Regions from separate parts of the Micromonospora sp. NPDC048909 genome, predicted to be linked through region 2. Evidence: riboswitches for the same ligand, from Rfam matches in the RefSeq annotation. Region 2 holds a riboswitch; the other holds the start of a gene.
The links. A riboswitch is a leader RNA that binds a small molecule or an ion and turns the genes downstream of it on or off. The one in region 2 is predicted to bind ZMP and ZTP.
Positions count from the first base shown of each region.

Region 1 (3,390 bases), on a different contig from region 2:
CGTCAACAACGTGCAGGGCAGCACCGAGGTGCACCGCTACCACCTGAAGCGCCCGATCGCCTGAGCCGTCCGCTCAGCCGCCCAACTTCGGTAAACCTGCGGCTCACCACCGGTCGGCTGCCGTTCATCCCGCCGTGTTGCTAGTGCGGGGACCATTAACGTTCGCCGGGTTGATGAGTGGCGGGGAAGTTGTCGTACTGGTGGTGTTGGGTGTGGTTCGTGCCTCGCCGTCGGGATTCTGCTGCGCCGCGGGTGGTGTATCGCACGCTGCGCGCCCTCCGCAACCGTGCCCTAACCCCCTGATCGGCCCCCGTGGCGCCCGGCGATCACGCAGTTGTGGTGGTGGACGCACTCCGCGAAGCGGGACCGTCCGGGCACCACAACTGCATGATCAACAAGCGGGGCGGGGTGGGTCAGGTGAGGTCGACGGTGGGGTAGAGGGGGAAGCCGGTCAGGAGTTCGCTGGCCTGGCGGCTGATCTTGTCGGCGATTGCCGGGTCGAGCACGTACTTGGCCTTCGACGCGGTGCCGTCGGCGTTGGCGCCGGGCTTCGTCTGGCTGAGCACGGTGTGGATCAGCTCGGCGGTCTGGTCCATCTCGGCGGCGCCGAGCCCCCGGGTGGTCAGCGCGGGGGTGCCGATCCGGATGCCGGAGGTGTACCAGGCGCCGTTCGGGTCGTGCGGCACCGAGTTGCGGTTGGTGACGATGCCCGCGTCGAGCAGCGCCTGCTCCGCCTGCCGGCCGGTCAGCTCGTACGAGGTGACGTCGATGATCGCCAGGTGGTTGTCGGTGCCGCCGGTGACCAGGTTGGCGCCGCGGCTCAGCAGCCCCTCGGCGAGCGCCTGGGCGTTCGCCACGATCCGCTGGGCGTAGTCGGCGAAGTCCGGGCGGCGGGCCTCGGCGAGCGCGACGGCCTTCGCGGCCATCACGTGCGGCAGCGGGCCGCCGAGCACCATCGGGCAGCCCCGGTCGACCTGGTCGGCCAGCTCGGGCTGGCAGAGCACCATGCCGCCGCGCGGGCCGCGCAGCGACTTGTGCGTGGTGGTGGTGACGATGTGCGCGTGCGGCACCGGGTCGAAGTCGCCGGTGAAGACCTTGCCGGCGACCAGCCCGGCGAAGTGCGCCATGTCCACCATGAAGGTGGCGCCCACCGAGTCGGCGATCTCCCGAAGGATCCGGAAGTTGACCTTCCGGGGGTAGGCCGAGTAGCCGCCGACCAGGATCAGCGGCTTGAACTCCCGGGCGATCTCCGCGACCTTGTCGTAGTCGATGAGACCGGTCGCCGGGTCGGTGCCGTAGCTGCGCTGGTCGAACATCTTGCCGGAGATGTTCGGCCGGAAACCGTGGGTGAGGTGCCCGCCGGCGTCGAGCGACATGCCGAGCATCCGCTGGTTGCCCAGCTCCCGGCGCAGCGCGAACCAGTCCGCCTCGGTGAGGTCGTTGACCTGGCGGACCTGGGCCTTCTTCAGCGCCGGAGACTCCACCCGGTCGGCCAGCACGGCCCAGAACGCGACCAGGTTGGCGTCGATGCCGGAGTGCGGCTGCACGTACGCGTGCGCGGCGCCGAACAGCTCCCGGGCGTGCTCGGCGGCGAGCGCCTCGACCGTGTCGACGTTCTGGCAGCCGGCGTAGAAGCGGCGGCCCACGGTGCCCTCGGCGTACTTGTCGCTGAACCAGTTGCCCATGGCCAGCAGGGTGGCCGGGGAGGCGTAGTTCTCGCTGGCGATCAGCTTCAGCGACTCGCGCTGGTCACCCAGCTCGGCGGTGATCGCGTCGGCCACCCGGGGCTCGACGGCACGGATCACCTCGAGCGCGCTGCGGAAGGCGGTGGATTCGGCGTTCGGCGACGGCATGGAACCTCCAACTGGCGTACGGAAGGCCCAGGCGCTCGGCATGCGTCCTCATGACGGGGCCGCTCCCCGATGGTTCCCCATCCCCACGCGCCAGTCACGGCCCGCGCCGATCCTACCGGGTCGGCCGGGGCCGGCCAGGCCGACCTCGGCCGCGAGTCGGTCGCGGCCCGGGTGGTTGGGCGCACCTTGGCGGGGCACCGCCGAGGCGCTGCGCAACGAGCTGAAGGAGACCGGGGTCACGGTGACCTCCCTGATGCCCGGCCCGACCGACACCGAGTTCTTCGATCGGGCCCGGATGCAGGACACCCGGGTCGGCGCCGGCCGCAAGGACGACCCGCGGACGGTGGCCGAGCAGGGCTTCACGGCGTTGATGAAGGGCGATCAGACGGTGACCGCCGGCTCGCTGACGAACAAGGTGCAGACCGCGGTCGGCAAGATCGTTCCGGACAGGCTCAAGTCCGAGCAGCACCGGAAGATGGCCGAACCCGGCTCCGCCGACTGAACCTCCGGCACACGAGTGACGGGCCCGGCGATGCCGGGCCCGTCCACGTCGTCGAAGCCGCTCAGGCGGTGACCGCGTCCACCGCCTTCTTGATCGCCTTCGGGTCGGTCGGCTTGCGCGGCGCGTCGGCCCGCAGCGCGATCATCCGCTCGCCGATCTCCTGGAGCTGCTTGCGGCCGAGCGCCTCACGCACCTTGGGGAACCACTCCTGCTCCTCCTCCTCGACGTGGTGCAGGACGTTCTCGATCAGCACCGTGGTCTTGGCGTTGAAGTGCTCGTCCTCCGCCGTCATGGCGTGCAGCTCGGCGCAGAGCACGTCCGCCACGTGGTGCTCCTCGTACGACTCGAGGATGTCGTCCTCCAGGTCGGGCAGGAGCTTGCGGACCTCCGGGTACATCACCTCGTTCTCCAGGTAGGTGTGCACCGTGAGCGCCTCCACGATCTGCCCCACCAGCTTGCCCCGCTGGCTCGCCGGGCCCTCCTCGGCATCCTGGAAGGCCTTGAACAGGCGGCGCATCTCCTTGTGGTCCTCTTTCAGCAGGACGATGGCATCAGTGGACACCGGCGGACCTCCTCGACTGTGTCAGGTGATCGTCCGGTACCCCGGCACTGAACTGCGGAAACAACCGTCCCTCGAACGGGGTGGGGGCCCGGCGCCCGCGCGCCGGGCCCCCACCGTCATCCGTGCGATGTGGTCACTTCACCACGTTGTACGCGCTGACCATGCCCGCGCCGTAGAACGAGTTGCGCTTGCCCCCGGTGCAGGTGGCCGGGAAGCCGGGCCGCGGCTCCCAGACGCCCTCCTCGCACGGCAGCGCCTCCGCCGTCCGCTCGAGGAAGGACGCCAGCTGACCCGGCGTCATGCCCGGGTGGGCCGACAGGGCCAGGGCCGCGACGCCGGTGGCGTGCGGGCTGGCCATCGAGGTGCCCTGCTTCCAACCCCAGCCGTTGGTCCGCGTCGCCGTGTTGAAGGTGGTCGACAGGATCTGGTCGGTCGTGGTCGGGCTGACGCCCCCGGTACGGAAGCGGCTGTCA
Region 1 covers NZ_JBEZFU010000011.1:120,184-123,573, reverse strand. Annotated here, with positions in the region: gene AB0C04_RS25920 (hypothetical protein) at 1-64, shown strand, start outside; gene AB0C04_RS25915 (glycine hydroxymethyltransferase) at 414-1,853, opposite strand; ZMP/ZTP riboswitch at 1,872-1,961, opposite strand; gene AB0C04_RS25910 (hypothetical protein) at 2,029-2,355, shown strand; gene AB0C04_RS25905 (hemerythrin domain-containing protein) at 2,417-2,917, opposite strand; gene AB0C04_RS25900 (S8 family serine peptidase) at 3,051-3,390, opposite strand, start outside.
Region 1: it holds a riboswitch for ZMP and ZTP, as region 2 does, so the genes downstream of both, AB0C04_RS25915 (glycine hydroxymethyltransferase) here and AB0C04_RS14075 (bifunctional 5,10-methylenetetrahydrofolate dehydrogenase/5,10-methenyltetrahydrofolate cyclohydrolase) in region 2, are expected to answer to the same signal.

Region 2 (3,390 bases):
GGTCTTCAAGGCAGACCACCAGGCCACCGCGCTGGACGCTGACGGCGATTTCGTCTACGTCGCGTTCAACTCGGGGGAACTGGTGATCCTGCGTGCTGAGGACGGGTCTGTGCAAGACCGGCAGCACCTCCAGGTAGACGGCCACCCGGTTGTCCCGCTCTCCATGGTCCGGTTGAGTGACGGCCGCCTTGCGGTCGGCACTTTGGACGGTCGGATACTCGTCTGCGCTGTCACCGCCTCGCCGAACGTGGGCGACAACGGCGAATAGCGCACGCTTCAGATACTGGTACTGCGCCAGTACGTACGCGCAGCGTCTGCTGCGAAGCGGTTGAACACCAGTGACCGCCCGACCCGGTACCGGGTCGGGCGGTCACTGGTATCCGCGGACTCCCGGCTTACTGGTTGGCGCGCTCGGCGGCGCGTACGGCGTTGCGGAACAGCATCGCGACGGTGGTCGGCCCGACCCCGCCGACCCGGGGGGTGATGGCGCCGGCGACCTCGGCGCAGGCCTCGTCCACGTCCGGCAGGAGGCGTCGCCCGTCGTAGCGGACGCCGGCGCCGATGACGACGGAACCCGGCTTGACGTGCTCGGGTCGGACGATGCCGGGTACGCCGGCGGCGGCGACGAGGATGTCGGCGCGGCGGGTGTAGCGCGGCCAGTCGGGGACGCCGGTGTGTACGACGGTGACGGCAGCGTTCGCGGTCGGGCGCTTCTGCGACAGCAGCATCGCCAGCGGCCGCCCGAGGGTGGCGCCGCGGCCGAGGATGACGACCTCACGGCCGGCCACGGGGATGTCGTAGTACGCCAGCAGCGCTTCGATGCCGGCGGGGGTGCACGGCAGCGGGCCGGGCACGCCGACGGCGAGCCGGCCCATGTTGAGCGGGTGCATGCCGTCGACGTCCTTGTCCGGGTCGATGGTCTGCAACGCCGCGTCGTAGTCCAGGTGCGCCGGTACGGGGTACTGCACGAGCAGCCCGTGCACGGCGGGGTCCGCGTTGAAGCGGGCGATGGCCCGGTGCAGGTCGTCCTGGGTGGCGGTGGCGGGCAGGTGCTCGTGCGGGGAGGCGAACCCGAGGGCGGTGGCCTGGCGCTGCTTGATGCCGACGTAGCGCGCGCTGGCGTCGTCGTCACCGACGAGGATGGTGGCCAGGCTCGGGATGATTCCGCGGCTGGCCAGGCGGGCGGCAGCGGCGGAGGTCTCGGCCAGGACGGCCTCGGCGACGGGCGCGCCGGGCAGCAGCCGGGCCGGACCCGACGTGGTGATCTCGGTGGATGCGCTGGTCATCTGGGTAGGGACTCCTCGGCGCGGGCGCCCAGGCGGTCGACGCCCGCGAGAGGCTCCCCGATGGTTCCACCATCCCTGTGCCGCCAGTCGCCGGTAGCTCGATGATGCCGTATCACCAGGGCGGACGGGTGCGCCGGGGTCAGGGCTGGGCGAAGAGCGGGCCGTAGTTCGACCGGAACATCTTCTCGTCGAGGGCGCAGGGCCCGGTGGGAGCTGCGTCACGGACCTGGGACAGCGGCCGGGATCGGTTGCGAGGATCGGAGGATGACGACCGCCGATGCGTACGTCGAGTTCGCCACCCGGGAGACGCGGGACGTCTCACCCTCGTACGAGCGTCTGTCGCTCGCGGTGTCCCGTGACCGCGAGCTGCTGGACCTGCTCGACGAGCTGCCGCCGGCCAAGCGGCAGCCGAACCTGCTCTTCGGCGTCGTACGGCTGCTCGGCGGCCCGCTCGACGACCCGGCCGCCTTCCACGACCACGTGGTGGCGAACTGGCCGGCGATCGCGGCGCAGATGCGGGTGCGGGCCACCCAGACGAACGAGGCCGGGCGGTGCGCCGTGCTGCTGCCGGCGCTCGCCGCGCTGCCGCAGCCGCTCGCCCTGTTGGAGGTCGGCGCGTCCGCCGGGCTCTGCCTCTACCCCGACCGGTACGCCTACCGCTACGGCGAGCGTCAGGTCGGCGCGGGCGAGCCGGTGCTCGACTGCGCCGCGGTCGGGGTGCCGGTGCCGGCCGCGCGGCCCGAGGTGGTGTGGCGGGCCGGTCTGGACCTGAACCCGCTCGACGTGACCGACCCGGCCGACATCGCCTGGCTGGACGCCCTGATCTGGCCGGAACAGACCCACCGCCGGGCCCGGCTGCGCGCCGCGGCCGCCGTCGCCGCGGCCGAGCCACCGCGGCTGGTCCGCGGTGACCTGGTGGACGACCTGCCGGCGCTGGCCGCTCAGGCGCCGGCCGACGCGACGCTCGTGGTGTTCCACACCTCGGTGCTCTACCAGGTGCCCCAGCCACGGCGCGACGCGTTCGTCGAGCTGGTACGCGCACTGCCCGGCCATTGGCTCGCGAACGAGGCGCCGGAGGTGCTGCCCCACGCCTCGCTGCCGGCGTCGCCCGGCGAGGCGATGCACAACGTGCTCGCGCTGGACGGGACGCCGCTCGCCTGGACCCGGGGGCACGGGCAGGCGATGGTCTGGATGGGGTGACGAGGCTCCGGCGTCGGCGCCGAGCCGCCCGCGCGGACCCGAGGGAAGCGGCGGCCGGTCGAGCGGAGGCTCATCGTCACCGGAGTGGGACAGAGCGTGGCATCGATCATCAGTAGGCTCGGGCTCCCGAGGGCCCGACCCTGGTGAGGTGTTCATGGCGAAGCCGTCGTTCCCGCGTCCCACGCCGCGTCTTGTGGCCGCGTTCCTGCCGCCGCTGCTCTGGGGGCTGGTCGTCGGCTACTGGACGCCGCGCGGGCCGGGCACGGGTTTCGAGGCCGTCGCGTCGGTCGCGGTCAGCCTCGCCGTCGGCCTGGTGGCCGGCTGGCTGAGCCGGTCGCGCTGGGCGATGCTCGCCGGGCCCGTGCTCTTCGCGGTGGCGGTGGAACTGGTGCGGATCCGGCTGCGTGGTCCGACCGTGGACGCCCCGCACCTGAGCGGCTTCGGTGTCGCCGCGCTGCTGCTCGGACGGGGCCTGCACGGCCTGTTCACGCTGCTGCCGCTGCTGGTCGGCGCGACCTACGGGGCCGGCCTCGCCCGGCGCGCGACCCGGGCCGGGCGCCGGGCGACCCGGACCGCCGCCGGCCGATCGGCTGTCGCCGGCGAACCCGCCGCCGCCCAGGAACCAACCACTGCGCCGCGCCGGCCGGGGTGGGTGTGGCTGCGCCGGGGTGCGACGGGCCTGCTGGCGGCGGTGGTCCTGCTGGTGGCGGTGGTGGCGGCGCTGCCGGCCCGCACCGACCGGATCGACGGTGGCATCGCCGAGCTGAGCACCATGGACACCGGGTCCCGCTCGCTGGGGTTGATGCTGCGCGGGGCCGACCCGGCCGCACCGGTGCTGCTCTTCGTGCCCGGCGGGCCGGGCTCGTCGGAGATCGGCGCGATGCGTCGGCACCTCGCCGCGCTG
Region 2 covers NZ_JBEZFU010000004.1:401,976-405,365, forward strand. Annotated here, with positions in the region: gene AB0C04_RS14070 (hypothetical protein) at 1-268, shown strand, start outside; gene AB0C04_RS14075 (bifunctional 5,10-methylenetetrahydrofolate dehydrogenase/5,10-methenyltetrahydrofolate cyclohydrolase) at 396-1,286, opposite strand; ZMP/ZTP riboswitch at 1,306-1,387, opposite strand; gene AB0C04_RS14080 (DUF2332 domain-containing protein) at 1,551-2,486, shown strand; gene AB0C04_RS14085 (alpha/beta hydrolase) at 2,641-3,390, shown strand, end outside.